DNA from 3 places in the Peribacillus sp. YIM B13472 genome. Region 2 is predicted to be linked to each of the others. Evidence: riboswitches for the same ligand, from Rfam matches in the RefSeq annotation. Region 2 holds a riboswitch; each other region holds the start of a gene.
What was found. A riboswitch is a leader RNA that binds a small molecule or an ion and turns the genes downstream of it on or off. The one in region 2 is predicted to bind glycine.
Positions count from the first base shown of each region.

Region 1: linked by a shared signal. The riboswitch ahead of gcvT (glycine cleavage system aminomethyltransferase GcvT) and the one ahead of glyA (serine hydroxymethyltransferase) in region 2 are both predicted to bind glycine.
Region 3: linked by a shared signal. The riboswitch ahead of ACFX4I_RS08995 (amidohydrolase) and the one ahead of glyA (serine hydroxymethyltransferase) in region 2 are both predicted to bind glycine.

Region 1 covers NZ_JBHZPG010000006.1:92,361-102,844, reverse strand. The annotation lists gene comGA (competence type IV pilus ATPase ComGA) at 1-652, shown strand, start outside; gene comGB (competence type IV pilus assembly protein ComGB) at 636-1,670, shown strand; gene comGC (competence type IV pilus major pilin ComGC) at 1,700-2,059, shown strand; gene comGD (competence type IV pilus minor pilin ComGD) at 2,067-2,510, shown strand; gene ACFX4I_RS06945 (hypothetical protein) at 2,497-2,835, shown strand; gene comGF (competence type IV pilus minor pilin ComGF) at 2,783-3,262, shown strand; gene comGG (competence type IV pilus minor pilin ComGG) at 3,255-3,641, shown strand; gene ACFX4I_RS06930 (YqzE family protein) at 3,756-3,941, shown strand; gene ACFX4I_RS06925 (YqhG family protein) at 3,988-4,788, opposite strand; gene ACFX4I_RS06920 (DEAD/DEAH box helicase) at 4,766-6,454, opposite strand; glycine riboswitch at 6,829-6,916, shown strand; glycine riboswitch at 6,920-7,003, shown strand; gene gcvT (glycine cleavage system aminomethyltransferase GcvT) at 7,142-8,248, shown strand; gene gcvPA (aminomethyl-transferring glycine dehydrogenase subunit GcvPA) at 8,266-9,612, shown strand; gene gcvPB (aminomethyl-transferring glycine dehydrogenase subunit GcvPB) at 9,605-10,484, shown strand, end outside.
Region 2 covers NZ_JBHZPG010000022.1:2,774-13,257, forward strand. The annotation lists gene lpdA (dihydrolipoyl dehydrogenase) at 1-540, opposite strand, end outside; gene ACFX4I_RS16670 (iron-sulfur cluster biosynthesis family protein) at 651-962, opposite strand; gene lipA (lipoyl synthase) at 1,002-1,880, opposite strand; gene gcvPB (aminomethyl-transferring glycine dehydrogenase subunit GcvPB) at 2,130-3,620, opposite strand; gene gcvPA (aminomethyl-transferring glycine dehydrogenase subunit GcvPA) at 3,613-4,965, opposite strand; gene gcvH (glycine cleavage system protein GcvH) at 4,967-5,362, opposite strand; gene gcvT (glycine cleavage system aminomethyltransferase GcvT) at 5,524-6,633, opposite strand; gene glyA (serine hydroxymethyltransferase) at 7,001-8,251, opposite strand; glycine riboswitch at 8,432-8,536, opposite strand; gene ACFX4I_RS16705 (amino acid permease) at 8,864-10,243, opposite strand.
Region 3 covers NZ_JBHZPG010000008.1:113,176-123,659, forward strand. The annotation lists gene ACFX4I_RS08970 (YtxH domain-containing protein) at 1-404, opposite strand, end outside; gene ACFX4I_RS08975 (DUF948 domain-containing protein) at 453-962, opposite strand; gene ACFX4I_RS08980 (aminopeptidase) at 1,191-2,303, shown strand; gene murC (UDP-N-acetylmuramate--L-alanine ligase) at 2,359-3,663, opposite strand; gene ACFX4I_RS08990 (DNA translocase FtsK) at 3,950-6,793, opposite strand; gene ACFX4I_RS08995 (amidohydrolase) at 7,222-8,409, opposite strand; glycine riboswitch at 8,632-8,735, opposite strand; gene ACFX4I_RS09000 (DUF1444 domain-containing protein) at 8,892-9,698, opposite strand; gene ACFX4I_RS09005 (thioredoxin family protein) at 9,749-10,060, opposite strand; gene ACFX4I_RS09010 (hypothetical protein) at 10,170-10,484, opposite strand, start outside.

The DNA.
Region 1 (10,484 bases), on a different contig from region 2:
TACCGGTCCGACCGGCAGTGGAAAAACCACGACACTATATTCCCTGCTTCACCATGCCCATGAGATGATCAATCGAAATATTATTACACTTGAAGATCCCATTGAAAATGTATCCGAAAAGGTATTGCAAGTCCAAATCAATGAAAAGGCGGGCATTACGTATTCTGTCGGTCTAAAAGCTGTACTGAGGCATGACCCTGACGTGATTATGGTAGGGGAAGTCAGAGATGCAGAAACCGCTAAAATCGCAGTGCGTGCTGCATTGACCGGTCATTTGATACTGACAACCATGCATACAAGGGACGCCAAGGGCGCCATCTCCAGGTTACTGGAATTTGGCGTCAGCTTGCTTGAAGTTGAACAGAGTTTGATTGGCGTGACAGCACAGCGGCTGGTTGAATTGCGATGTCTTCCATGTAAAGGGGACTGTGCTTTAGCTTGCAAAATGACTGCCAGGAATAAAAGGGCAAGTGTTTATGAATTGCTATATGGAAAAAGCCTGGCTGAGGTTCTCCGGATAATGGGAGATGAAAAAGGAAAGGCAACGGTCAGCTACCGCCAATTGAAGGATGAAATCGGAAAAGCGGTTGTGATGGGTTATGTGGATTCCGAGGAATATGAACGGCTGGTATACGATGAAACCAAAAAGTAAATGGAAGGTAAAAGAACAGGCGGTCTTTATTTCGAAGCTAGGTGAATTATTGATTCATGGTTATCCTTTGGCGGACGCTTTACATTTTCTTGAGTTTCAGGAATCAAAGAAGAAAGCGGAAGACTTCACTCAGGCTAAAGCCGATTTAAGGAACGGTTACCCGTTGCACATGGTGCTGACCCATCTTGATTTTCATCCGCAGCTTGTAAGTTATATATTTTATGGAGAACAGTATGGCGACCTGGAACGGGCGTTGAAAGAAGGAGGGCGATATTGGAAGAAAAGAACCGAGGATATGGATAAAGTAAAAAAGTTAATGATGTATCCCGTATTCTTAGTCTTTTTTGTAAGCATCGTTTTTTATATTCTTCAGAGTGTTCTCCTTCCCAAATTCCAGACAATCTATTTCACGATGGATGTCGATCAGCATACTCTCTTAAAATTAATGTCAGCATCCACATTCATTCTTCCAGCACTCCCCTTCTTTTTACTCGGATTGCTCCTAATCTTGTATGTACTCAAACGATTTTGGTTTAACGGATTGTGCCCATTAAGGCAGCGAAGGATTTTGATGGGAATTCCGATATTCGGGACCTTCATCAAATTATACGAAACTTATTTTTTTGCTAGCCAATTCAGTGGCTTACTTTCCGGAGGGCTATCGATAAACGATAGCATCAAATTATTCTCGATAAATCAACAGCAGCCTTTTTACCAAAAACTATGCAATATCATTAAGGATGATCTGATCGAGGGCAGATCACTTGAAATGATTTTTCGGGAGCTCCCATATTTTGATGTGAATTTACCGGTGGTCGCTGCAAATGGTCAAAAATACGGCAGACTTGATGCGGAGCTGCTTCATTACAGTCGTTTTTTACTGGAGAAAATTGAAGAGAGAATGAATGCAATATTGAAAATCATTCAGCCTCTTATGTTTTCACTTATAGGTCTTTTGATCGTATCCATTTATTTGGCAGTTTTGCTGCCGATGTTCTCACTGCTCGAAGGTATATAGGATTTCATTTTTGTATTCCGGAGGTGAAAATGCTCGAAGGTCATCTGGTATTCAGATGGTTTCAGGAGCATGATGATATGTTGAAGAAAGTGATGAATGAACGAGGTTTTACACTAATTGAGATGCTTATTGTTTTACTGGTAATATCCATCCTTTTGATTATAACGATCCCCAATATCACGAAGAACCAATCTACAATCCAGTCTAAAGGATGTGAAGCATTCGTGAAGATGGCCCAAGCACAGGTACAGGCTTATGAGATCGACAATGCTAAACTGCCCGGAAGTATCGGTGAATTGGAAAGTCAAGGCTATCTCAAACAGACATCCTGTCCTAATGGGGATGAACTTAGTTTGGATAGTAAAGGAAAGATAACGGTCGTTGAGTAGGAGAGAAGTGAATATACGGCCTTCCAATGGGGGGTATACATTATCTGAAACCCTCATTGTCCTCGTTATTTTTGTACTTCTGATTTCCATCGGTCCTAATCTATATCCTAGCTTCACTAAAGGAATGGAAAATAGGCTATTCCTTTCTCAATTCCATGAAGATCTTTTCTATGCACAACAGTATGCCATCAGTCATGAGAGCTTGATTTACCTCCATATTGATAATACCAAAAAGGTTTATACCGTTTCGTCTTATAAGGAGGGGGTCGTTCTTGAGAGAAGCATACCAGAGGATATACAGTTTTTAAGTGGCACTTTGGGCTTCAGCTTTCATTTTAATCAGTATGGAAATGCTTCAAAAGCCGGAACGATTATGATTGACACCTCAAAGGGAAAGTACAAGTTGATCCTCAATATCGGTAAAGGGAGGTTCAGGATTGAGAAATTGTAAAGGTTACGTCTACCTTGAGCTGATAGCCGCATTTGCCGTTTGTATATTCCTGGTCCTTGCCATTTTACCAATTCTTGAAGAGTTATTGATGCATCGGAAAGATATTGCCGTAAGGACAGAAGCCCACCATTTATTATATGAAAGATTGACGGCGTTCATGGATGGGGAGATACAAGCAGTTGGTCAGGAAATCATTTATAAAAAAAAATCCTATGAATTGGTTTGGAAGGACCATGGGGATATCCCGGGAATGATTGAAGGGTGTATACGTTATGAAGATGAATCGGGTAATCTGGAATCCATTTGTGATGCTGCGAAAAAATGATGGCTTTACGATGATCGAAATGCTTTTTTCTTTAATGATTTTAATGACGACGTCCCTTTTTGTTCTACAGCTTTTTTCTATCATTCACACCCAGATGGGGTCCGTTGATAAATTGCACCCTAAAGAGTGGGAGGTCTTTACCATGCAAATGAAGCAGGAGGTCCGGAGTTCCAAAGTTCAGGATGTAATGGGAAATAAATTATATTTGCTTTCAGGTGAGCAATTATCATCGTTTGAACAATATGAAGATAAGGTCCGAAGACGAGTGAATGGAATGGGGCATGAGGTCATCTTGCAGAACATTTCGGAATTCCGGGTTGAGAAGGATGGCGGTGTCATTGTTATAAATATAACGGATAAAGCAGGAACTACTTTCAGTCGAAGATTTCACCCTTTCATTAGGAATGTTACGAAAGTCGATGAATAATCAAAAAGGAGTCGTTTTCCCGATGGTCATGATTGTAGCGAGTGTTTTCATCATGTTCACGATACTAATGATAGACCAGTTTATCATTGATAAAAAGTTTTATAAAGAAGTGGAAGAATCGCTTGTGGCCGACCATCTTGTCCATCTAGCCATCAAGGATGTGACGGCAGAGTGGGGCGAAGAGATCCCAAAAATCATCCAAGGTGAAATTTCATATCCCAATGGTGTGGTGCGGTATTCTTTGATGAAACAAGAAGATCCTTACGTATTTATCGAGTTTTCTTCCACGACTAAAAATGGCCGTGTGGGAAGGGTCATCATTCAATACGATAAAGAAGCGGGGAAAGTGAAAGAATGGTTGGAAAAGCAGGCTGTGTAATGCGTAAAATCAACACTCTTTTAAACGACGCGACAGGTTCACGTGTTCAGGGACCAAGCGAAGGAATAAAAGGAGCGTAAACCGGGCATAATTTGCATAGGGTGATGATTTTATATGTCTACAAATGCTTATATTAAATATTTGACGCAGCAGCTTGTCGAGTATTTTAATCTGACGAAAAAAGAACGAAAAGAAAAGCGCCGTCACAGAAAAGAGGATAAAACTCATGGTATGTCCCATTGGTTTGGCATTGTCCCTTTTGCTTTGTCGATGTTCGTAAGGAAAAATATCAAAAAGTGAAACAGATGTCCCGAACTTAGGACATCTGTTTCTTTTCGTGCTTTACTTATCCCAACGCCCTATCTGAAAGGTAAAATAATCCTCCGTTGATGATGGATATTCTGATGTTGGGTTCATATTGAGCTTTTAGTGCTTCTTTCTCGGTATAATAACTCTCACTTTTTTCGTCCATATCCTTGTAAAAATGCTCCAATAAATTCAAATCATTCTGCCAGCGCAGCATTGCTTCCTCCGCCCAGGAATGGTCATCATCCTCGAAACTGGTCCTGATGTATGTATCCAGTCTTGCCAATCCACTCTTGGGCATGATCAAAGGTGAAAGCGTAAAGGAGTAATCCGGTATTTTTGGGGTGACCTTTACCGGTAAAACCCGATGGTGAAACCTTTCCATGATTTCACCCGAGATTAAATTCAATCCGATCGACATGAAAGTATCTTTTTTACGGTCGCATTGATAGGATATTTTCACATTCAGGGTCAGCCAAGGAAACAAAGGATTATTTCCGCCGCCTTTTGATGGAGGAGTATCCTCAAAAAGTCTAGTATAACCTGCCAGCTTTTTGGTTGATTGAATAATCTGATGAAGGCGTGGGGAGCCAAAATGAATCATTTCTCCCTTTAAATCGGATGGAGCTTGTTCTGGATCGGTAATGAAAGTCATCTGTGCTGGGTTTGGAACGCCACCTGTTTTTTCTAGATAATGCCAATAAAAGGGTCTATTCATTAATTCTTTATCCATTTCAATCGTCAATTGGACTGTAAGGTGGGTTGGTGCATTATCCAGTATTTCACAATCGTTGGCCTTAAAGTAAGTTATTAAAAAATCATGAATTTCCTGTTGCTGCATGAACCTCACCTTCCTTCATTGATTGAGCGAATTGGATTAATGATGAAAAATTATCCATCTTGATTTTCATTTCGCCCTCTGTTTTGGACTCGCCGACCACATCGATTAAATATTCTTCAATGTTGTTAATATCCAGTTTGGTTAGAATATCATCCAATTCTCCAATTACTTTTTCGAATAAATTAATTTTTTCGTATAGTAACTTCAGAATATGTTCTTCTACTGTATTTTTCGTGGCAAAGTTATAAATCATCACATCTTCTTCCTGGCCAAGACGGTGAATCCGTCCAATTCTCTGTTCGAGCCTCATGGGGTTCCATGGCAGGTCAAAATTAATCAAGTGATGGCAAAACTGAAGGTTTATCCCTTCCCCGCCAGCTTCTGTTGCAATTAATACCTGGATATTCTTTTGGAATAATTCTCGCATCCAGTCTTTCTTTCCACGCTTAAAACCGCCCCGGAAAGGAACCGAAGAAATTCCATTCTGCTGTAGGTACCATTGGAGATATAGCTGAGTCGCCCGGTATTCGGTAAAGATAATCACTTTGTCATCAATTTTCTTGATCAGTTCCAAAGCTTTTTCAGCCTTGGAGTTCTGAACTGTTTCATTCACTTTAGAAAATAAATCATCAAGCTTTGCCAAATAGTCAGGGGAAGGCTGATCATATTTTTCTTTCATATTCTTTAATGTATAAAAGACCGCCTCTCTGCTGCTGCATGCTTCCCTTTGAAGAGTGAGAGCCGAAAAGGCGCTTCCTTTTGATCCATCCGAAATAGGCTTGAATTTGGAAACAGCATCGTACAATGCCTGTTCCGTTGGAGAAAATTCAATGGTGATGGTTTCCACATGCCGTTTTGTCCATTCAATGCCAGTATCGGCCCGCCGGTTTCGAATCATGACAGTATTGACCAGTTCCTTTAGGTGTTCATCTTCAATGATGTTCCGGCCTTTCCCTTTATACTTTTCCGAAAAGAGTGAGGCATTTCCCAAGTGGCCCGGTTTCAATAACGAAACGAGGTGAAAAATCTCCTCGACTTTATTTTGAATCGGTGTGGCTGTCAGGAGTAGACAAAATTTCTTTTTCAGATTTTGGACGAATTCATAGTTCTTCGTCTTATTGTTTTTAAGTTTATGAGCTTCATCAATAATGATGAAGTCATATTCCTGAGTGAAAATGATATCTCGATGTGGAGCGCGTTTCGCTGTATCAATGGATGAAATGACAACATCACAGGAGTCCCAAACATAACTTTTTCTCTGAACGACTGCCGGAATATGAAACTTGGTATTCAATTCAAAAGCCCATTGTGTGACAAGGGAGGCTGGAACAAGGATCAATACCTTTTTTACTAGGCCTCTAATCATATACTCTTTTAGGATCAAGCCTGCTTCAATTGTTTTTCCGAGCCCCACCTCATCAGCTAAAATGGCCTTTCCATTCATCTTTTCCACCACTTGCTTGGCTGCTTCCAATTGATGGGGAAGCGGGGTTAACTGCGGAAGGTGCTTGGGCGCCTGTAAACCTTCAAAATCAGGGATGATAAGATTTTCCTCCATTTGAACCGCCAACTTATAAAGCTCCCAATTTCCCCATGGACCGTCATTTTCCATTTTTTGCAGAAACTCGTCATTCCATTCAGAATTGAAGGATATATTGATTTTCATAGAAATAACTCCCTCTTAAATCATAATTTCCTTAATAAAAGGTCAAAACCCGAACATTTCGTATGTGAAGTAAGAAAAATATTTCTCTTCAAAAGATATTGCAGAGATAAGTTTCTTAGGGTAGGATATAAGTATATTTAGAAAATTCCAATTTCCAAATGCTACAAAGAATCTTTGTACATCGATTTTGCAGTTCGCGTTTTCTTAGTATGGGCTATAGGCTCCTAATTTATCCAAGATTACTGAAGGGGATCACTCAAACGGTTTCTGAAGTTTTAGGAGAATTGGCAGAGAATGCTTCCATGATGCTCAAAGGTTTTACCGATGCTTGGGGCTATTTCGCTTCCTTTCATTGGTAGACCATTCATATGCGGGTGAAGATAAGGGGAGAGACTACGGATGTAGCGCCGAAGGAGCAAACTTAGCAGTGAATCTCTCAGGCAAAAGAACTCTTATTGGACGCAACTCTGGAGAGCGCCGCCCGTTTTGGGACGGCCACCAAAGGGGAAAACCTATTACATAGGTAAACTTTCAGGTTTCAGGACAGAGAAAAAGCTCAAACGGGCTTTCTCTGTCCTTTTTTGTGCTTTTTTCACATCATGAATCAGGATATACCTGATGCGTAATGACAAAAGCTTTTGATAATGAAGCCAATTAATTTTAAAAAAATCTGAAGGGGGTCATTTTTTGACCAATTTAAAAAGAACACCACTATTTGAGGTTTATCGTGAATACGGAGGTAAAACGATTGATTTTGGCGGCTGGGAACTTCCTGTCCAATTTTCGGGTATAAAGGACGAACATGAAGCCGTACGTACAAAAGCGGGGTTATTTGATGTTTCCCATATGGGGGAAGTCGATGTTAAGGGTCCTGGGAGCCTTTCCTTTTTACAGAAGATGCTGACTAATGATATATCAAAGCTGCAACAGGGCGGTGCCCAATATACCGCCATGTGTTATGAAAACGGAGGCACAGTTGATGATCTTATCGTGTATAAAAGGGCTGAGGACGACTATCTGCTCGTGGTCAATGCAGCGAATACAGAAAAAGATTTCAATTGGCTGCAAGCTAATTTAACGGAAGATGTCCAAATTACGAATGTATCGAGTGACTATACACAGCTGGCACTTCAAGGACCATCTGCAGAAAAGATATTACAAAAACTATCGGAAAATACTGACTTAAGTGAAATTGGATTTTTCAAGTTCAAGGAAAATGTCCTGATCAACGGTATCTCCACGTTGGTATCCCGTACTGGATACACTGGTGAAGATGGTTTTGAGATATATAGCGACAGTGAAAATGGTCCTGCCCTTTGGAAGGCGATTATGGAAGCCGGAAAGGAAGAGGGGGTTCAGCCGATTGGTTTAGGTGCTCGTGATACCCTGCGTTTTGAAGCGAAACTGCCGCTGTATGGGCAGGAGCTTTCAGCGGACATCACCCCGATGGAAGCCGGTATTGGTTTTGCAGTAAAAGTGGATAAGGAAGTGGATTTTTTCGGGAAAGCCGTTCTTGCTGAGCAAAAGGAGAAAGGAGCTCCCCGCAAGCTTGTGGGAATTGAAATGATTGACCGTGGCATTCCACGTCATGGGTATAAGGTCTACAGCGGTGATAAAGTCATTGGCGAGGTCACGACCGGTACCCAATCACCAACGTTGAAGAAAAACGTGGGATTGGTACTTATCGATAAGGAATTTTCGGTGCTGGATGCGGAAGTCGAAGTGGAAATCCGTTCCAAACGTTTGAAAGCCGTTATCATACAAACACCTTTTTATAAAAAACCACGTAAATAGAGAGGAATGGTCATTAGATGAAACATCGTTATTTACCCATGACAGAGCAAGATAAACAAGAAATGCTGCAAGCGATAGGGGTATCTACTGTTCAAGAACTTTTCAATGATATCCCTGAAAGCGTTCGTTTTCAAGGAGAATACGATATCAAGCCTGCTAAATCGGAACCTGCATTAATGAAAGAATTATCAAGGCTTGCTGCCAAGAATGCGGACCTTAAAAGCTATGCTTCCTTCCTTGGTGCGGGTGTCTATGACCATTACGCACCGGTCATCGTCGATCATGTTTTATCCCGTTCTGAGTTTTATACGGCTTATACACCCTATCAGCCTGAAATTTCACAGGGTGAGCTTCAGGCGATCTTTGAATATCAAACGATGATATGTGAATTGACGGGCATGGATGTAGCTAACTCCTCCATGTATGACGGCGGGACGGCGCTAGCTGAAGCAGCCATGCTTGCTTCAGGCCAGACACGACGCAAGAAGATTCTCATTTCAGGAACCGTTCATCCTGAATCAAGAGAAGTTGTGAAGACATATGCGAAAGGGCAACGCGTGGAAGTGGTCGAAATTCCTTATAAAGACGGTGTGACGGACTTAGCTGCTTTAAGTGAATTGGCGAATGATGACATTGCAGGAGTGATCGTGCAATATCCGAACTTTTTTGGCCGCATCGAGCCATTGAAAGAAATGGAGGAAATCATTCATGGAGTCAAGTCCATGTTTATCGTTTCCAGTAACCCGCTTGCATTGGGAGCTTTGACATCCCCTGGTGCACTCGGTGCAGATATCGTAACGGGGGATGCCCAGCCATTCGGCATTCCAGCGGCATTCGGGGGACCTCATTGTGGATATTTTGCCGTTACTAATAAACTTGTTCGGAAAGTTCCGGGCCGACTCGTCGGTCAAACGGTGGATGAAAATGGAAAAAGGGGATTTGTACTGACGCTTCAAGCTCGTGAACAGCACATCCGCCGTGACAAAGCCACATCCAACATTTGTTCCAATCAAGCTTTGAATGCCTTGGCAGCTTCTGTTGCAATGACCGCGCTTGGGAAAAAGGGTGTCAAAGAAATGGCCGTGCAAAATATTCAAAAAGCGCATTATGCGAAAAAAGCAATCATGGCAAAAGGGGCGGAAGTGATATTTGACGGTCCTTCGTTTAATGAATTTGTCATTAAACTGCCTGCTTCGTTTTCAGAAATCAATAAAAACCTTTTTGAAAAAGGGATGATCGGCGGCTTCGATTTAGGAACGGTTTATCCTGAGCTGAAAGACCATATGCTGGTCGCGGTAACTGAACTTAGAACAAAAGAAGAAATTGATGCACTTGCGCAGGAATTGGGGGATCAACATGAATAATCAAGATCAATCACTCATTTTTGAAATCAGTACTTCCGGTCGAATCGGATACAGTCTGCCAGAAATGGATGTTGAAACTATTCCGCTCGAAGAAATTCTTCCTGCCGGCTACATCCGTGAAGAAGAGGCAGAGCTTCCTGAGGTGTCCGAACTGGATATCATGCGTCACTATACAGCACTTTCCAAACGGAATCATGGGGTGGATTCGGGTTTTTATCCGCTGGGTTCATGCACGATGAAATATAATCCGAAAATAAATGAAAATGTGGCACGCTTCAACGGTTTTGCCCATATTCATCCATATCAGGATCCGGCTACTGTTCAGGGAGCATTGGGACTATTATTTGATCTGCAGGAACACTTAACGGAAATCACCGGGATGGACCAAGTGACATTGCAGCCTGCAGCAGGTGCTCACGGTGAATGGACTGGATTGATGATGATTCGCGCTTTTCACGAAGCGAATGGCGATACAGAACGAACTAAAGTGATTGTACCTGATTCTGCACACGGTACGAATCCTGCCTCTGCAACTGTTGCCGGACTTGAAACGATTACAGTGAAGTCCGATGAAAATGGGTTAGTCGACCTTGAAGATTTAAAGCGTGTTGTCGGACCGGATACGGCGGCATTGATGCTGACGAACCCCAATACATTGGGATTGTTTGAAGAAAACATTTTGGAAATGGCACAACTTGTCCATGACGCAGGTGGGAAGCTTTATTATGATGGAGCCAATCTGAATGCAGTCCTATCAAAAGCACGCCCGGGTGATATGGGCTTTGATGTGGTGCACTTAAATCTCCATAAAACATTCACAGGCCCGCATGGCGGCGGCGGCCCGGGTTCTGGTCCTGTAGGGGTGAAGTCGG
Region 2 (10,484 bases):
GACAATAATGATGGAATTTGGGAGCTCTTTCATTTGTAGCGCTTCATCCGATGTCATCACATATTCGCCATCCGCTTCTAGGCCGGGTAATGTCCTTGGACGAGATCCTGTAGCTATTAAAATATTTCGAGAGCTTAATATTGTTTCCCGTTCATCATTATTCAACCTCACTAAAACATCTCTTGACTGTAAAATACTTCCTTTCCCTTCGAACACATCTATTTTCCCTTTTTTCATTAAATGTTGTACACCTTTAAATAAGCGTTCAGTAATTTCTTCTTTCCTGGCCCGTACTTTTGAGAAGTCCAGGCCAACTTCCGGTGCAATAACACCAAATTTATCTGCATTTTTTGCATTCGAATATACCTCTGCACTCCTTAATAATGCTTTACTTGGAATACAACCTGCATGAAGGCATGTTCCACCAAGTTTACCTTGTTCAACTACCGCCGTTTTTAATCCTAATTGAGTCGCACGAATGGCCGCAACATATCCACCGGTGCCGCCACCGATGATAACAACGTCATATTTTTGATTCACCTAATACTTCCCCCTTTTGTTTTCATAACCATAGTGATATAAACTCTAAGAAAACAACTAACTTATTAAACACGATCCATTCTATATAATAGGTAAACGATCACGATACTTTAATTTATTTCAATGGCACATGCATTGGATGCAAAGCTTTCTCCAACAATAAAGCCACTATCTTCTATATAATCAATTTGTGTTTCTTCATCTAAATAGCGTTTTGTAAAATGATCTAATCTAAGCTGAACTCCCTCATATTCAATAATTACATCATTTCTGCGGGGCTCGTCCAATAAGAGGGAGAACTTCACCGACACCCCGCAGCCGCCGGCAATATCAGCGTCAATGCGAGGAATTTGCGCACCCTTACATGTCATTTCCTTCAGTTTATTCATGGCTGCTTCTGTTATCTTTATTTTGACTATCATCTGATTCTCCCCTTTCTTAATGGTTTATTGAAAAAATGGTTAGGCATTAACCTTAGTTGCACGAACTTGTTCATCTGCATGATAAGAGGAGCGAACAAGCGGACCGGCTTCACAATGACTGAACCCTTTTGACATGGCAATGTTTTTCAGTTCTTCAAACTCTTCTGGACTCCAATATTTTTCGACCTTCAAATGTCGTTTTGTCGGCTGCAAATATTGACCAATAGTCATGATGTCAACATCGTTAGCACGAAGATCATACATTGTTTCAATAATTTCTTCTTTTGTTTCTCCTAGACCAATCATAATGCTTGATTTCGTAGGGATAGTGGAATTCATTTGCTTTGCCCGCCTTAAAAACTCTAATGAACGTTCGTATGTTGCACGTGCACGAACTTTTTGGGATAAGCGTTTAACTGTTTCAATGTTGTGATTCAAAATGTCTGGCCTTGTATCCATTAATGTTTTTAAGTTGTCATATTCCCCATTCAGATCCGAGGGGAGAACTTCAATGCTGCAAAATGGATTTTGCCGCCTCACTGCCTTTACAGTTTCTGCAAACACCTCTGCTCCGCCGTCTTTTAAATCATCACGAGCGACAGCGGTAATCACCACATGTTTTAGGTTCATTTGCTTTACTGATTCTGCAACACGTTCGGGCTCTTCCCAATCAAGTTCTGATGGTAGCCCTGTTTGAACTGCACAGAACCTGCAAGCCCGGGTACATACACTTCCTAAAATCATGAAAGTTGCCGTTTTTCGTACCGCCCAGCATTCATGAATATTAGGACATCTTGCTTCTTCACAAACAGTATGAAGTTTTTTTTCACGCATCATTTTCTTTAAGCCTGTATATTGTTCATTCGTATTTAATTTAATTTTTAGCCATTCTGGTTTACGAAGATCAGTGATGGACATTTTATTTCTCACTCCTATGAGCAGATGTAATTTTAGCTTTAAAGAGGTTGTTCCATAGGCCAAAAAAAAGACCGATAGAGTTTCTCCGTTGCTCTGTCTTTTTAGTTCTCAAGACTATTTTCTCATTCCGCCTCTTGGCACTTTTTTCATCCTTTATAAACACGCTTATATGAACCACCTTGGATGAAATATTGAGATTCTTGTCTTTATAATCCATCCTTGGTGGTTCATGTTCATTCAATCATTCATTTATGACGTTACCGTTGCTTCCTTTACTACTAGTACTTCTTCTTTGGAATAACGCAAGATAGGTTGTCTAGCCGCTTGTACCTCATCCAATCGCCCAATCACTGTAGTATGTGGTGCTTCCAAAACAACCCCTGGGTTTTCTTCCACTTCTTTGGCAATTGTAATCATTACCTCCGCAAATGCATCGAGTGTTTCTTTCGACTCTGTTTCTGTCGGTTCAATCATCAAACATTCCTCAACATTTAACGGGAAATAGATGGTCGGCGGATGATAGCCGAAATCTAGCAGGCGTTTTGCCATATCAAGCGTTCTTACACCCAGCTTTTTCTGTCTGGATCCGGATAGGACAAATTCATGCTTGCAAATTTGTAAATATGGCGCTTCAAAGTATGGCTCCAATCTTTTACGAAGGTAATTAGCATGAAGCACGGCACTTTCTGATACTTGGCGAAGCCCTTCAGGCCCCATCGTGCGAATATAAGTATACGCCCGCAAGAGAATTCCGAAGTTTCCATAATACCCTTTTACCCTTCCGATAGAGTGCGAATAATTAGCGTTCAGCACATATTTATCACCTTCTTTTTCTATGCGCGGAACTGGCAAGTATGGAGTAAGTTTCTCTTTCACACCGACAGGACCTGCCCCTGGACCGCCACCTCCATGAGGAGTCGTAAATGTTTTGTGAAGATTTAAGTGCACGATGTCAAAGCCCATTTGACCTGGTGTTGTTTTACCTAAAATGGCATTGGCATTCGCTCCGTCATAATATAATAGGCCCCCTGCTTCATGAACAACCTGAGCGATTTCCACTATTTCTTTTTCAAAAAGTCCAAGAGTATTCGGATTCGTCAACATTAGCGCAGCTGTATCAGATCCTACATGTTTCTTTAATTCTTCTAGGTCGACTAATCCATTTTTATCGGATGGAATCGTGATCGTTTGAAAACCAGCAACACTTGCACTTGCAGGATTTGTACCGTGCGCTGAGTCTGGAACAAGTACTTTCGTTCTGGTTTCGCCTTTTTCAGCATGATACGCCTTAACCATCATTAAACCTGTCCATTCCCCTTGAGCCCCAGCTGATGGCTGTAATGTTACAGCATCCATTCCTGTAATGACGGCTAGCTCTTCCTGTAATTCATATAAAACTTCTAATGCACCCTGTACTGTTTCAACGGGCTGATAGGGATGAATGCGGCTAAAGCCTTCCAAACGTGCCACATCTTCATTTATTTTCGGGTTGTACTTCATCGTGCAAGAACCCAGTGGATAGAATCCATTATCGATTCCATGGTTTTTATTAGAGAGCGCTGTGTAATGGCGAACAAGCTGCAACTCTGATACTTCTGGGAGCTCTGCAGGTTCGTCACGGATTAAATGCTTTGGGAATTTTTCATTTGTATCAACATAGTCAACGTCACTATCCGGAATACTTGAACCTACCCGTCCTGGACGACTTATTTCAAAAATTAACTCATTATATTCAACCATTTACAATCGCCTCCAAAGCATCAACAAATTGGTCAATTTCTTCTTTTGTTCGCTGCTCAGTCACAGCTAGCAGCATTTTATTTTCAAAACCGTAATCACTTTCTAAATCAAATCCACCGATAATCCCGGCCTTAAGAAGTTTTGCATTGACTTCCTTTACCGAACGTGGAAGCCCGACAACAAACTCATTGAAGAATGGTGCCTCATTGATTATGGTATAGCCCTTCTGTTCTAGAGTTTTCGCCATGTAATCAGCTTTCTCAATGTTTAGCTGTGCCATTTGACGAATCCCTTGCTTTCCAAGTGATGTCATACAAATAGAAGAGGCAAGAGCATTTAATGCCTGGTTGGAACAAATATTCGATGAAGCTTTATCACGGCGAATATGCTGTTCACGTGCTTGAAGTGTTAACACAAATCCACGCTGTCCTTTTTCATCTGCTGTTTGGCCTACAATTCGTCCTGGGATTTTGCGCATGAGTTTTTTATTTACCGCAAAATAGCCGCAGTGTGGACCGCCAAAGGACATCGGGATTCCTAATGGCTGCATATCACCGATCACAATATCTGCCCCAAGTTTCCCAGGAGCCTGCAAGAGTGCTAGTGCAAGGGGATTGGCGCTTACGATTAAAAGGGCACCTTTTTCTTCCGCAATTTTCTTAATTGCTTTTATATCCTCAATGGAACCGAAGAAATTTGGATATTGAACAATAACGGCAGCAGTGTCCTTATCAATTTGTTCTTGCAGCTTCCCTAAATCTGTAACGTCATCAGCTAGGTTTACTTCCTCAGCTGTGTATCCCGGACCTCCTGCTACTGTATGTAAAATAGCACGGGATTCAGGATGTACCGCTTTGGAAACAAGAACTTTCGAACGTCTCGTAGCTGCAACTGCAAGTGATGCAGCTTCTGCAAGCGATGTAAAACCATCGTACATGGAAGAGTTAGCCACATCCATTCCTGTCAACTCACAGACCATCGTTTGAAATTCAAAAATTGCTTGTAATTCACCTTGACTGATTTCCGGTTGATAAGGTGTATAGGCCGTGTAAAATTCGGAGCGTGAAATCATATGGTTCACCACACTTGGAATGTAGTGATCATATGTACCCGCACCGAGGAAAGTCGGATAATGATTCGCATTTTTGTTTTTTGTAGCAAGCTGGTTCATTCTTTTCAAAAGAAGCGGTTCAGGAACCGCCTTTGGGATGTTTAGCTCACCCTGCAGTCTGATTTCAGCTGGAATATCTTCAAATAACTCATCTATAGAAGAAATATTTAAAAATGTGAGCATCTCATCTTGGTCTTGTTTCGTATCAGGAAGGTATCTATAAGTGGCTGTCATATTATTCCTCTCCTTCATTAGTAAATGCTTGATACTCATCTTCGTTTAAAAGTGAGTCTAATTCTTCTGGATTGGACATTTCTACTTCGACTAACCACCCTGCTTCAAATGGATGCTCGTTAATCGTCTCTGGAGCGCCTTCTAACTCTTCGTTTACAGTAACTACTGTACCTGAAACAGGGGAGTAAAGTTCGGAAACTGCTTTAACTGACTCAATCGTTCCCATCGATTCATTGACAGTTACTTCATCATCAATCGTTGGATTTTCAACAAAGACGATATCACCTAACGCCTTTTGTGCATAATCCGAGATTCCAATACGAACACGGTTTCCTTCTAATTGTTGCACCCACTCATGTTCTTTGCTATATCGAAAACTTGATAATAATTTCGTCATTGTATTTTCCCCTTTTCTTTTCTTTTTGTTTTTTTATTTTTTCATAATTCAGAATATATTTTAGGTGATTTTACTCTTAGGTAGTCGATTCCAGGCTGCATGCAAGGTAACGGAAAGCGACACATGAAAACTACACGATAACTCTATTAAATTATTTCCGCTTACCTTTTGTAGAATGGTGCATTAACAATAACGGCTTCAATCTGTTTATTTCGGATTTCCACTTTTATCGGCGTCCCCACTTCAGCTTGATTGGCTGATACCAAGGCAAGACCTAAGCTTTTCTTCAAAGATGGTGATTGAGTTCCTGATGTAACAATACCTATTTCCTCTCCATCTTTAGAAATTACCTTGTAACCATGACGCGGAATCCCCCGGCCTGTTACTTCAATCCCTACTAATTTTCGTTTTAATCCAGTTTCTTTTTGTTCTGTAAGAGCAGATTTTCCGATAAAGTCACTTTCTTTGTTCGTCTTTACGACAAAGCCGATTCCTGCTTCAAGCGGGCTGATATCGTTACTTAGTTCTTGGCTATAGAGTGCAAGACGTGCTTCCAGCCGAAGCGTGTCCCGTGCACCAAGTCCGCATGGTTTTAATCCACTCGTGGCTCCTGCTTCTAAGATCTTTTCCCAGAGTGCTACCGCTTTGTCTGCAGATAAATAAAGTTCATATCCATTTTCTCCTGTGTAACCTGTACGGGATACAAGTACGTCAGTAATCCCCGAGATGTTGACATGTTGGGCGAATTTAAAAGAACCAATTTCTGATAAATCAATTTCCGTTAACTTTTGCAAAATGCTTTCTGCCTTTGGTCCTTGGATGGCAAGCTGAGCGATGTCTTCCGAAATATTTTGGAGCTCCATCTCTCCTTTTACATGCTGCTTCATCCATTCGTAATCTTTCTCAATGTTTGCAGCATTAATGACAAGTAAATATTTTTCATTTCCTAATTTATAAACTAATAAATCATCGACCGTTCCACCGTCTGGATAACACATTGCGGTATACTGTGCTTGATTGATGCCAAGCTTTGTTACATCGTTTGTAACAAGGTAGTTAATATAACTCTCGGCATCTTTCCCTTCCACAAGTACTTCTCCCATATGAGAAACATCAAAAAGTCCTGCTTCTGTTCGAACAGCTTCATGCTCTTCTAAAATGCTGGTAAATTGAACCGGTAGAGCCCAGCCACCAAAATTTATAACTTTTGCTTCGTATTTCTTATATACTTCAAAAAGCGGTGTTTGCTTTAATGCTGTTTCAATACCCATGTTCTACCCCCAATTATGATTTTCTGCTAAATAGATGTTCTTTCACCTGTTACCGGTTACTTTCATTGCCAGGATTCCAAAAGACATATCTCGAAGGATCCTTGGTAAATCTTTTATACAAAGCTTGAATAATCTCATTACAATGCGGCTCTCAATCCCTGTAAGGGACATGTCGGCTACTGAAGATGTAAAGGAGGTTCCAATCACATTCAGCTTGATGGAAGGAACTTCAACATGTACGACTTGATCACAAATCAATCGTGAAATTCAATGCAATGTCTTTCGTTTCACGGCTTTCTTTGGAGTTCCTCAACTCAACGATTGTCCCAGCTGCCATGGCCGTTGCTCAGTTAATCTGCCCCTTTCATTACACAGTGGTTGGCTGTTGAAATAACGGATAAACATCACAAATCTCTTTGGTTGTTTCTCTTGCTTTCTGAAGAACGTCTTTATTACCTTTACTCTTTAGAACGGTTGCAATCACTTCACCAATTTTCACCATCTCTTTCCTCTTCATGCCTCGAGTTGTTAAAGCTGCTGTCCCCATTCGGATACCGCTCGTAACAAAGGGCTTTTCTGGATCATAGGGAATCGTATTTTTATTAACAGTAATGCCCGCGTCTTCTAATAATTTCTCCGCTTCTTTTCCTGTTAAATTCCACGGACGCAAATCTAAAAGGACAATATGATTATCTGTTCCACCAGAAACAAGGGCTGCACCTTCATTTTTTAATGTTTCTCCAAGTGTTGCAGCATTTTCAATGACTTGTTTCGCATAATCCTTAAAGCTTGGTTGTAAAGCCTCGTTGAAAGCAACTGCTTTTGCTGCAATGATATGCATTAGTGGACCGCCTTGAATTCCTGGGAATACGGATTTATTAATCGCTTTAATCATTACCTCATCATTCGTTAAAATGATTCCCCCCCGCGGTCCTCTTAATGTTTTATGTGTTGTACTTGTCACAACATCTGCATATGGGATTGGGGATGGGTGAAGACCAGCAGCCACCAGTCCGGCTATATGAGCCATATCCACCATAAGTTTTGCACCAACTTGATCAGCTATTTCTCTAAAACGTGCAAAATTAATCGTTCTTGGATAGGCACTTGTCCCTGCAATAATCAATTTAGGTTGTTCTTTCTTTGCGATAGCTTCCAACTCATCATAATCAATTAACTGAGTATCTTTTCTAACTCCATAAGACACAACTTCAAACCATTTTCCTGAAACGCTGACTGGACTTCCATGAGTTAAGTGGCCACCATGTGAAAGGTTCATTCCCATCACCTTATCACCAGGCTGAAGCAGTGCGAAAAAAACTGCGAAATTGGCTTGTGCACCTGAGTGAGGCTGAACATTTGCATATTTGGCACCAAAAAGTTTTGTTAAGCGCTCAATAGCTGCTTGTTCTGCCACATCGACAAATTCACATCCACCATAATAGCGCTTTCCTGGATAACCTTCTGCATATTTATTTGTCATCACGCTTCCCATGGCTTCTAATACATCAGGGCTAACAAAGTTTTCTGATGCAATCAATTCCAGTGTTTGATGTTGACGTTGTCCTTCCTTCTCAATCGCTTCAAAAATGGTTGAATCATTTTGTTGTAAACTCATTTTATTTTCCTCCTAAACGTTATTGCTGAATTTTTACTCAATTCTGAATTTTAACACGGTACTAGACACTAAAGCTTCTTTCCCGCTACAAGCCTACTTTTCTATGAAAACTGTTAAAAACAGTATGCTTTACAACCTTTTTTGCACGCAAAAAAGGACAGAAAAGGGTCGTAGCGTTCTCTACCCTTCTCTGTCCTTTTACCTGAGAGTTTAGCTCCATTTTTTAATAGAGCCTTTCCCCTTTGGTGGCGTATATGTTTATACGCGCTCTCCAGAGGTGCGTCCATTTGTGGTTCCATCTACCTGAGAGATTTGTTCCAAGGGTCTTTTTGGAACTTGCTCCTTCGGTGGCTTGTCGCTTGCACTCTCCCACAACTGTCATCCGCTTATTCAATTTGGTACATTTAGAATAGTTGTTGATAATAATTATGTCAAGCATTTTTGAAAGCGCTAACAAAACTATTCTAAAATATTTTTTCAAATTATAATATGATCATCCAGATATCTTAAAGCTTTTTATAACGGAGATTTTTTTCTCACCGAGTTGGAAAATATGGAGCGTCAGCTATCTGGACAAACACCGTTAATAGAATCAAAAGGGTTTCTTGCCTTTTAATTCCCCGCTACCTCTCTCTGATTCGCCTGTTCTACCTTCGTTTTGCGCACCTTATAAATCGCAATCAGCATAATAAACCAAACAGGAGTTACGAATAAGGCAACACGAGTATCGTTCGCAAGTGCAAGAACAACAAGGACGAATGTTAGGAAAGCAAGGATCAAGTAATTGGAAAATGGATAAAGTGGTAATTTAAATTTGTTCTTTTTCACTAGATCTGGTCTTGTTTTACGATATTTCAAATGGCTGATGACTGTAATTCCCCAAATATAGATGAAACATACTGTAGAAATACTTGTAATTAAGGTAAATACTCCTTCAGCCATTAAATAGTTCAAAACAACGGAAATTAAAATGACAACAGTTGAAAAGAGCAATGCATTGGAAGGCACTTTACGGTCATTAAGTTTTGCAAACGGTACAGGTGCATTTTTATCTTTGGCAAGTGAGTATACCATCCGGCTTGTACTGAAGATTGCGCTGTTACATGCAGAAGCAGCCGATGTAAGGACGACAAAATTGACGATACCAGCAGCTCCAGCGATACCTACAGCCACAAATACTTGGACAAATGGGCTTTCCGTTGGGATGATTGCGTTCCACGGATAAACACTCATTATGACAATAAGTGCGCCAATGTAGAAAATTATAATCCGAATAGGAATATTATTGATCGCTTTGGGGATAACTTTTTCAGGATCTTCAGTTTCACCTGCTGTTAGTCCTACAAGTTCAATGCCAACAAACGCAAACACTACCATCTGGAATGAGAGGACAAAACCATTTATTCCATTTGGGAACATACCTTCATGACTCCATAGATTCGTGAAACTTGCTGCGCCTGAATCAGTGGAAAAGCCTTTAATAATCATGAAAATACCAATAACAATTAGTGCTAGAATAGCTATGACTTTAATTAATGCGAACCAGAATTCCATTTCGCCAAAAAGTTTTACGGTTGCAAGGTTCATAAATAGCAGAATGACAAGAGCAATTAACCCTGGCATCCACTGTGGTACAGAGGGAAACCAATATTGAGTATAAAGACCAACTGCCGTTAAGTCGGCCATTGCGATTGAAATCCAGCAAAACCAGTAGGTCCAGCCGGTTACAAATGCAGCCATATTACCTAAATAGTCTCTTACAAAGTCGACAAAGGAATGATAGTGCAAATTAGATAAGAGTAGTTCTCCAAGTGCGCGCATGATTAAAAAGCAAATGACGCCTGTAATCATGTAAGCAATTAAAATTGATGGCCCGGCTAAATGAATAGATTTTCCTGCTCCAAGAAATAATCCCGTTCCGATTGCCCCACCAATAGCGATGAGTTGTACGTGCCTGTTTTTTAGCCCTCTATCCAACTTTTGTTCCTGCATACGAATTCCCACTTTCTACTTTTATAGGATACTTGGATTTTTTTCCAATAAAGGGTCAGTCCTTCAATGAGTGTGAATTATTAACGTACTGGGGAACTGCCCTACAGATGTAAGCGCTTTCTTGGTTAGGTACTAGATATAGTTTTTTTGAAACAGATCTACCAACCTTTTTGAAAATATGGCGTTAATTGTACAAATCCAAAGATAGACTCATATATCTACAGGTCTTATTGCACCTCCT
Region 3 (10,484 bases), on a different contig from region 2:
GTTACATCTATATCCTTATTGCTGGAATTCGTTGTATCATCAGCCGCGTCCCCGTTTTCTTTTCCCGTTTTTAGGCTTTTCACTTTATTGACGATATTTGAAGATTTATTGGAAACGATTTCCGTGACGGAGCTTGTTTTTTCTTTTGCAGTATCAGCAAGGACTGTTCCTTTTTCCATTGCCGTTTGTCTTAATCTTTCTGTTTTCTCTGAAATGTTTTTAGCTTGTTCATTGAAGTCATTCCTTAATTCCTTGCCTGTTTTCGGGGCCATGAACAAAGCTGTAGCCGCTCCGATCATCCCGCCGATCAAGGCGCCAATCATAAAGTCCTTCGAATTGATCGAGTCGCGTTCGTCCTCATAAGATTTCTGATAGTCCTTTGCCGCAAATTCTTTTTGAGTCATAATACATTCCCCTTTCAATTTTCAGTTCATTTTTTATTTAACTAGATTTTAAGATCTAGAACGTAAAAACCTTTTTTTAGGCAGGTTATCTGTTTCAAGCGCTTCCCTTTCTAACTCCGCCCTTTCGGTTGGGGTCGGGGCAGCCTGTTTGCTTCTTGCCTTCCACTTGTCCCTGATTTCCATGGCTACATTGCTCCATTGTACAATTTGTGAGATTCGTTCTTGATTATTATCAATCTCTGCCTGCACTTTATGGGAAACCTTTTGGATGGAAGAATTGAAGCTAGAGATGGATGTGCCAACATCCTTCACGGCATCCACCACCGTGTTCAGGTTTTCCGACTTTTGCTGCAAATCTTCAGCCAACGTATTCGTTTTATGTAATAACTGAGTAGTTTCGAGCGTGATGCCCTGCATTTGGCTCTCTAGTCCTGTCAGCGTCCGGGCCACACTGTCCAGGGTAGTTTGAAGTGATGTCAGTACCTTTGTTAGGAAAATAACAAGTACCAAAAAAGCTATCGCTGCAACAGCAGCACTTACGTATAAAATAATCTCCATTGGAACACCTCCGAAAAAAATCGACTTATTTAATTGCTGTTAGATATTAATTACCCCTTCCCTATTATTATAAACTTATTTATTTTTTCAATATACCCTATCAAACCCTAATCTGGAAATATTGTTGTCTGCATCCAGTTCCTCCGTGAAATTCATGGGTGACACTTATGGCAGGAAATCGGGTATGATAGAAAAGATAAGTCGATTTTAACAATGGAGGTATTTTTTATGAAAGATCCCAGAATTGGTACATTGGCCAAAAACTTAATCAATTATTCCGTGAAGCTTCAAAAAGGTGAAAGAATCTTGATCGAAAACTTCGGATTGCAGCGTGAGCTTGTTAACGCACTTGTGAATGAAGCCTATGCAGCAGGTGGTTACCCATTCGTCCTTTTAAAGGATCACCAAGTGGATCGTGCCTTGCTGATGGGTGCCAAAGAAGAACAGTACAAGTTGATGGGTGAGTTTGAATCAAACGTAATGAAACAGATGGACGCTTATATCGGGCTTCGTGCCGGGGATAATATCAATGAACAATCCGATGTCCCTTCAGAGAAGATGGCGATTCATGGACAGACAGTCGGTAAAGTACATAGAAATATCCGCGTGCCAAAAACAAAATGGGTCGTACTTCGCTACCCGACAAATTCAATGGCCCAATTAGCCAAAATGAGCACAGAAGCATTCGAAGACTTTTATTTCGAAGTCTGCAACCTTGACTATGGCAAAATGAGCAAAGCCATGGACAATCTTGTTGAATTGATGGATAAAACGGATAAGGTCCGCTTAACTGGGCCCGGTACGGACCTAACCTTCTCCATCAAAGACATTAAAGCCATCAAATGTGCGGGTGAGCTGAACATTCCTGACGGTGAAGTATATACGGCTCCGGTTAAAGATTCCATCAATGGAGTGATTTCGTATAATACTCCGTCCCCTTATCAGGGTTTTACTTTTGAAAACGTGAAGTTGACATTCAAGGATGGAAAAATCGTTGAAGCGGTTGCCAATGATACGGAACGCATCAACAAAATTTTTGATACTGATGAAGGCGCACGATATGTCGGTGAATTTGCAATTGGTGTAAATCCTTATATTCTACACCCGATGCAAGATATCCTCTTTGATGAAAAAATTGATGGAAGTTTTCATTTCACTCCCGGTCAATGCTATGATGATGCCTTTAACGGAAACCATTCAGACATTCACTGGGACCTGGTCAATATCCAGCGGCCTGAATATGGCGGCGGGGAGATCCATTTTGATGACGTCTTGATACGTAAGGACGGACGCTTCGTTTTACCGGAACTGGAAAATTTAAATCCAGAAAATTTAAAATAACTTAAATACCAATAAAAAAAACGACCGACCCGCTACTAACGGATGGTCGTTTTTTTTATTTTACCTGCAGTGAATGCTCGTAGGCTGCCTGGAACTTTTGAATGTCCCCCGCACCCATGAATAACACGACACTGTTTTCATGATGTTGCAATATAGATGTTGTGTTCTCCGTAATCAGCTCGGCACCGGGAATCTTATCTTGAAGGTCTTCAATCGATAACTTCCCTTGATGTTCACGAGCAGATCCAAAAATTTCACATAAGTATACTTTGTCGGCCAAATTCAAGCTGTCGGCGAATTCATCAAGGAATGCCTGAGTTCTCGAGAAAGTATGTGGCTGGAATACCGCAACAACTTCACGCTCTGGATATTTCTGACGCGCCGAGTCAACAGTCGCAGAGATCTCGGTCGGATGGTGTGCATAATCATCAATGATGATCTGACTTCCGATTTCCTTTTCGGAGAACCGGCGTTTAACTCCGCCAAAAGTCCGCAATTGGGCTTTCACAGCTTCCGTATCCAAGTTTTCATATTTACAAAGTGCAATGACACCAAGTGCATTCAACACACTATGCTTTCCAAAAGTAGGAATAGTGAATGTATCATAGTAATTGTTCCTTACATGCACATCAAAAGTCGTGCCATCCGGAGTGACGGAAACATTTTTCGCTTGAAAATCATTTCCTTCTGCAAATCCGTAAAAAATAACCGGTACTTTCGCCTGAATATGTGGTAAATGCTCATCATCCCCGCACGCAATGATGCCTTTGTTGACTTGAAGGGCCATCGTTTGGAAAGCCTCGAACACGTCTTCGACATTGGCGTAATAATCAGGATGATCAAAATCGATATTCGTCATGATTGCATAATCCGGATAATAGGAAAGGAAATGACGGCGATATTCACATGCTTCGAATACGAAGTAATCAGAATTCGCGATTCCTTTACCCGTCCCATCCCCAATCAAGAAGGATGTCGGTTTAGCGCCCCCCATTACATGGGCAAGCAAGCCGGTCGTCGATGTTTTACCATGCGCTCCCGTAACGGCCACGCTGATGAAATTTTTCATGAAATCACCTAGGAAGCGGTGATAACGGATAATCGGCAAATCAAGTTCTTTTGCCTTCACGATTTCCGGATGACTATCCGGAAACGCATTTCCTGCAATGATGGTCATTCCAGGTTGAATATTTTCCTCGCTGAAAGGAAGGATTTTAATCCCGGCTTTTTCTAATGCCAATTGTGTAAAAAATTCTTTTTCGTAATCGGAACCCTGCACTTCAATATTCATATCATGCAGTATTTGTGCAAGAGCACTCATACCCGACCCTTTAATTCCCACAAAATGGTAAGCAGTCATAAAGCGAACCTCCACCAATCGTCTACCTGTATGACAGTATATGACGTCATCTTTTATTTGTTTTTTCCATTACGAGACTTATTAGTAACGCAATTTCTTAATAGGTTTTTCAAGCTCTTATTTTCAATCATTCATCAACAATAAACTATTATATCACTTTTTTATTCATTCATCCATGTCAGGCAGATGCCAATTTATCAAATCATTGGTTTTTCCCTCAATTAAGGTGATAAAAAAGGGTTTTCACCCTTTCACATTATATTCAATTTCCTTTTATTAGGTTCTCTTAATTAACATGTAAAAATTCCAGTTCTTCTTCCGTAATCAATACATCCCTGGGCCTTGAGCCCCTGGATTCGGAAACGACTCCCCGTTGCTCCATCATTTCTATTAGACGCGCTGCACGGTTATAACCGACACGGAAGCGCCTTTGGACACTCGATGCAGATGCAGCCTGCTGGCTCACGACAAATTCACAGGCCTCGAAAAACAGTTCATCCGCTTCTTCCGTGACCTCGGCCCTGTTCAGCAAGTCTTCCTGTTCAAACAGGTATTTCGGCTGCTGCTCCAGTTTAACATGGTTGACGACTTGATCGATTTCTTCATCACTCACAAAAGTCCCTTGCAGGCGCACCGTTTTCGACGAGCCGTTTTCAGCGAATAACATATCTCCTCTTCCCAATAATTTTTCTGCACCGCCGCTATCGATGATTGTACGGGAGTCCACTTGTGAAGATACCGAAAAAGCGATCCTTGTCGGGATATTTGCCTTGATCAATCCAGTTATGACATCGACTGATGGTCTTTGAGTGGCTACAATCAAATGGATGCCGCAGGCACGGGCCTTTTGCGCAATCCGGCAAATCGCTTCCTCTACATCAGCAGGGGACATCATCATTAGATCCGCAAGCTCATCGATGATCACCAGGATATAAGGCAGCTTGCTTGAATATTGACCGGCTTTTTCCGCTTGGTCATTAAAGCGGGTGATATCACGCACACCGGCATGTACAAACAATTCATAACGCCGTTCCATCTCCTCTACAGCCCATTTCAACGCAGCCGTAGCGGCTTTTACATCGGTTATGACCGGACTGACCAAATGCGGGATCCGGTTATATGGGGCGAGCTCGACCATTTTCGGATCGATCAACAGTAATTTCAACTCCTGCGGCGTAGCTTTATACAGCAAGCTGACCAGCATCGTGTTGATACAGACACTTTTCCCCGATCCCGTTTGCCCGGCTATCAATCCATGCGGCATCTTTCTCAAATCCGTGATAATCGGCTGACCGGATATATCGAGTCCTAAAGCGACAGCAAGCGGTGATTCATGCTCTTGAAACTCAGTACTTTCCAAAACCTCACGCAAAAATACCGGTTTGCTTTTCCTGTTCGGAATCTCGATGCCAATTGTATGTTTACCGGGAATGGGCGCTTCCATCCGCATATCCTGAGCAGCAAGGCTTAATTTGATGTCATCCATCAGGTTCGTCACTTTATTCACCTTCACTCCCGGCTCCGGATGCACCTCGAAACGAGTTACTGCCGGTCCTTGAGTGACATTGACGACCTTTGCACGGACATTGAAATTTTTCAATGTTTCATCAAGTAATAAAGTCTGTTCCTCGAGCCACTCATCATCATGCACTGCATATGTGGGAGGTGTCAGCAATTCAATATTAGGAAACACATAATATGGATTATCCTCCGCTTCCACGGAGCCAAAAACTGCCGGGGTATCGCCCTGGCCACTTTCTGCTGCAGCCTCTGTATGAACTGCTTCATGATACCCATTTCCGGAAATGGGGGATTCCTGCTCCAAGAGCGGCTTAGTGACCAGGCTGGAACCAATATTGGATTCAACTGTATTTTCAGGCACGGCGGCGGTTTCCGAACCAGCCTTAGTGTCCAAAAAGGTTGGTGTAATGACCGGAGTCCGCTCTTTCGGCATAACTCTGCCTTCCTCCTGTTTCCGTTCAGGAATGGCGGATGGTTTCGCTTGTCCTGTCTCCATTTCAGCTGCATCATTCATTGGTCGCTTATCAGGTGAAACTACTGCCCTTTCCGAATTAAGGCTTTTTTTTTCCGGCATCATTTTATTCATGAAGCTGTTTTTTTCCCGATCTTGCTTAAGCATCATCACATTAAATGGGATATGTTTTTTCGGACGTTTTGGCTGCACTTCAGGTATTGCCTCAGATGAATCTTCAGGCAGTGTCCCTTGACGAACGGATGGTTGATTTGATTGTGCAGCAACCTCCCCAGGAACAGATATAGCTTCAGGCGGTGTGTCGTCCGCCTGTTCCATGATGGATACAGCGACTTCGCGTCCAAAATCGACTTGGTCCTGTTCAATGGCCTCTTTTTCCACCGCAGGCTCAATTATGTCAGGCTCGCTTACTGCTTCTTCTGGCAGTGACTCATTGGAATTCCTGCGAAAAAAAGCGGGTATCTCCGAATCTTCCCTTTTTTCTTCTGCTTGTTCCGGTATAAGAACGGATGGTTCTATCGTCATTTCCTCATGTGACACTTCTTTTGAGATTTCAGGGATCGATACCGGAATCTCGATATCAGGTCCTTCTTTTTTAAAGATGGGCATTTTGCTTTCCAATTCATATTCGACAATTTCTTCAGAAGGGACTATTTTTTTTTCCGGACGACGGAACCCATAAATGGGTGAAGGGATTTCCGTTGGGCGGAATGGAGTATTTGACGGGACTATTTTTGAGGTTTCCTCCCGGTCGATGCTTCTCCGTTTTGGTTCAGTATCCCTTGCAGGCCTTCTCGTTGTTTCTTTGGTCACATTCTTCCCCTGTTTTGGTTCGTTGTCTTCCCTGTTTCTTTCCCTAGGCTTTCTTTTATTCTGCTCCCGGTCTGGAATGAGCGGAAACTTGAACTGTCCTTTTGGATATTGAAACAGGATTTTCGTATCCGGGTCTGGCGTCTGTGACATTTTTTCCACTTTTTGATTATAAACCTTTATTTCTTCTTCCTTTGACTTCGAAAGCTTCGAAAAATCCATTTTCCTTAATGTCTCTTCATCAAGCGGTTCATCTATAATAATTTCTTCGATTTCAATAATTTCCTCTGCTTGGAACCATTTTTTCATCTTATTTAGCCATTTCAAAACTATCACTCTTTCTACATCTGTAGTTATGTAACTAATTCTACCAGTTATTTTAAAAATATCGAGAAATTTTAAGCTGAATTGGGGTTAGTACCTATTTTTTTATCTCATTCCTAACTAATTTAACGTATTTCGCAGAACTCCTACCCTTTTAAACCCCTTCTGGAATGAGTTTAAACCTATCCATTGGGAAATAACATTAGCCCCTAGTCTACTATTTAAATAAAACACCGCTGTTAAATCGCGTTTACAAAGAGATTAAGTTTTCATGCAGCCTTGGAAGCAGACTGGCCAATCCATTGCAACATCCTTCATGAAACCGCCGGCGGCATCCAAATACCTGCCGCAACCCATAAAACACCGTTCGTTAATACCGAACGGTGTTTTGTGGGTTTCTGCGTTTTTTTTGCAAAGAATGACCAAAGGGACTATTTCCATTCATAAAAACTGCATACAACCTGCGCCACTGATTTGGAAGCGATCAAAAGGGCATCTTCATCAATGTCGAATTTAGGATGGTGATTGAAATAGGCCTTCTCCACCCCTTTCGGTTTACAGCCAATGTAAAAGAAGCAGCCAGGAATCTTTTCTGCATAATATGAAAAATCCTCCGAACCCGAGAAAACCGGAAATTCCACAACCTTCTTAATATCTTTGTCATCCATGCTTTCCAGGCTATTTTTCACGAATCCAGTCAGTTCAGGGTCATTATATAACGGAGGATAATCGGGCACATATGTAAGTTCGCACTGAACATCAAATTCCGTTTCTATCCCTTTAACGATCCGGTGGATTTCCTTATCGATCAGCTGTTGGGTCTCTGCTGTCATATAACGAACATCCCCTTCAATTTCTATACGATCTTTAATGACATTAAAGCTTCCTTTTCCATCGAAAGAGCCGATTGTGACTACGCCCATATCAAAAGGGTTCAAGCGACGGCTGATTACGGTTTGTACGGCTGTCACGAAATGGGCGCCTGCCACAATGGTATCATTAGCCATATGCGGGGAGGAACCATGGCCGCCTACACCCTTTATCGCTAACTTGAAATAGGTCCGTCCAGCCATCGAATAGCCGCTGCGATACCCGACCACCCCTGCTGGATGAAATGGAAATAAATGGATTCCAAAAACAACATCCAGTTCATCCAAATACCCTGATTCCATAATGCTTTTTGCTCCTCCTGGGGGTGTTTCTTCTGCATGTTGATGAATTATTTTGATCGTACCTGATAGGGAATCTTTCAGCTCATTGATGCAGTCTGCCAGTACCAATAAATAAGCGGTATGCCCATCGTGTCCGCAGGCATGCATGACACCTTCATTTTTTGAACGGAACGGAACCTCCGCTTCTTCTGTAATCGGCAGTGCATCGAAATCGGCACGGAGACCTATCGTTTTCCCTGGTTTTCCGCCTTCGATCGTCACGATGATCCCTAATCCATTTCCTACATTCGTTTGAATCGATACATCTTTCCCCTTATAAAAATCAATGATATATTTTGCCGTTTTCTCTTCTTTGAAGGATAGCTCCGGATTCTCGTGTAAATGACGGCGGATTTGAACCATTTCCCCTTTACGGGCTTCCAGCATGTTCATTAATTTGCTTTTCACGTTCACGAGTATTCTCCCCCTTATTTCAAGTTGGTTAGCATATTAGTAAGTTCCATGATCGCTGCAAACCTTCTATATGTAAAAAGCCAAATAAAAAAGGACAGAGAAGGGTTCCGTAAACTTACCGCTCCCTTCTCTGTCTTTTTACCTTAGAGTTTAACTCCATTTTGGTCATGGAGATTTCCCCGTTGGCGGCACATTCCTACGCGCTCTACAGAGTTGCGTCTAGCTGCAGTTCCATTTACCTGAGAGATTTGCTCCAAGGGATATTTTTGGAACTTGCTCCTTCGGTGACTCAATCCTTTGCACTCTCCCACAACGTTCATCCGCTCGTTCTATTGTTTTATTCCATATTTTCAAAATATTACAATTATATTATCACCGATAAAAAAATAAATATCAACTCTAATAGTCATAAACTCTATTAAACTTTAAAAGGACCGCTGTCAGATGCTGACACGGTCCTTATGTGATTCAATATATTATTGTTCACGCTTTTTGTTTTTACCCATAATGAAGATGGGCTCCAACTCATTTTCTTCGTAAAGAAATGATAGGGCCGTTATCGGAACATGTCCGCTGGCAAAGAAGCTCATCGCCATTTGCGCAAGAATATCATAACCCGTATCATTCTTCACATCGGCAATGATGATGACATCCTGATGGGGAATGGCCACAGCCATGGTTCCCTCGATCTTGTCCTTCATTTCCCGAAGCCATGATTCATTCAGGATCCTGCTGGCATCATATCCATCATTCGTGTTCAAAAAATAAAATGCATTACCTGCAACGATATCCGACTTCATTTCAGTGGAGAGGGAACGGGCATTAAAAAGGGCAATTTCACGGATCCTGTCACCCTGCCAATTCTCCCGTTGAATCATCTTTTCATCTATAAGACGGTAGGTTTTCCCTAAATCAAGGGCATAAAAAATCCGGGTTTCAGCCGTATGCTCATCGAATAAAAATGGATTTCCTTCTTCCGATTCCATTGGAAAGGAGGTCGAGCGGATGACTGGGAAAATGAATTTCTCCTTGCCTTCCATGCTGTGTTCTCCCCCCATCACATTCAGGGCCTCTTCCACGTAATAGATAATTTCATCGATGGCCTTTTCCTTTACGCTTTCATAGTTAGCAAGTACAGGAGGCAACTCGATGGTGATCCCTTTCCCGGTCTTCACATTTTCCACCCGTAACGTATCTTGCTTACTATCGAATTTGAATGTGCGATTTTCATCTTTTAAACGTTCCTTCAGGATATTTTTCAGCTTCGTGCTGTCCATTTTCATGACTGACCCTCCTCTTCATTGAAAAATCCCCAGCGAGAAGGGGAAATTGATTATAGTGATTGTATGAATTCCTCAATTTGTTCTTGCGTTTTGCGATCCTTGCTCACGAATCTGCCTAGCTCTTTACCATTATCATACGCGATGAAACTTGGTATACCGAATACATCATTAGCCGCACACACATCGATGAATTCATCACGGTCCACATAAATGAATGTAAAGTCAGGAAATTTCGTTTCAATCTCCGGCATGATCGGTTCGATTACACGGCAATCCCCACACCATGTCGCTGAAAAAAGAAAGATATGTTTGCCTTCATTTTTCAATGCATCATATTGCTCAACGGATTGTAAATTTTCCATTTGAATATTCCTCCTGCTCTAAATGACACCTTAGTTTTTATAATCCCATCATACCAGACTCTCCAGAAATCAACCATTAATACGGATCGGTTGAACTGCAGGGGTCATCTTATTTCTGGGGCACGGATGAAACGATTTCCATCATTTGTTTTGCATCGGTTTTTAATTGGTCTTTATCCGTTTCGGTTGTCAGCTTCACCCCGCCGATTCCCACTGCAAGCTCATACTTTTCTTTCGGTATCTCTTTGATCGAGATAAAGCCGAATTTATCATCAGTCTGAAAAGAATGCAGCATTACATTTTGATCATCTTGTTCCTTTATCGCCAAATATAACACGGAGCTGTCTTCTTTTTCATTTGGATTGACAAATAATATATAAATCTTATCACTTTTTTGCAAAATCAAATTATTATCATGTTCTTC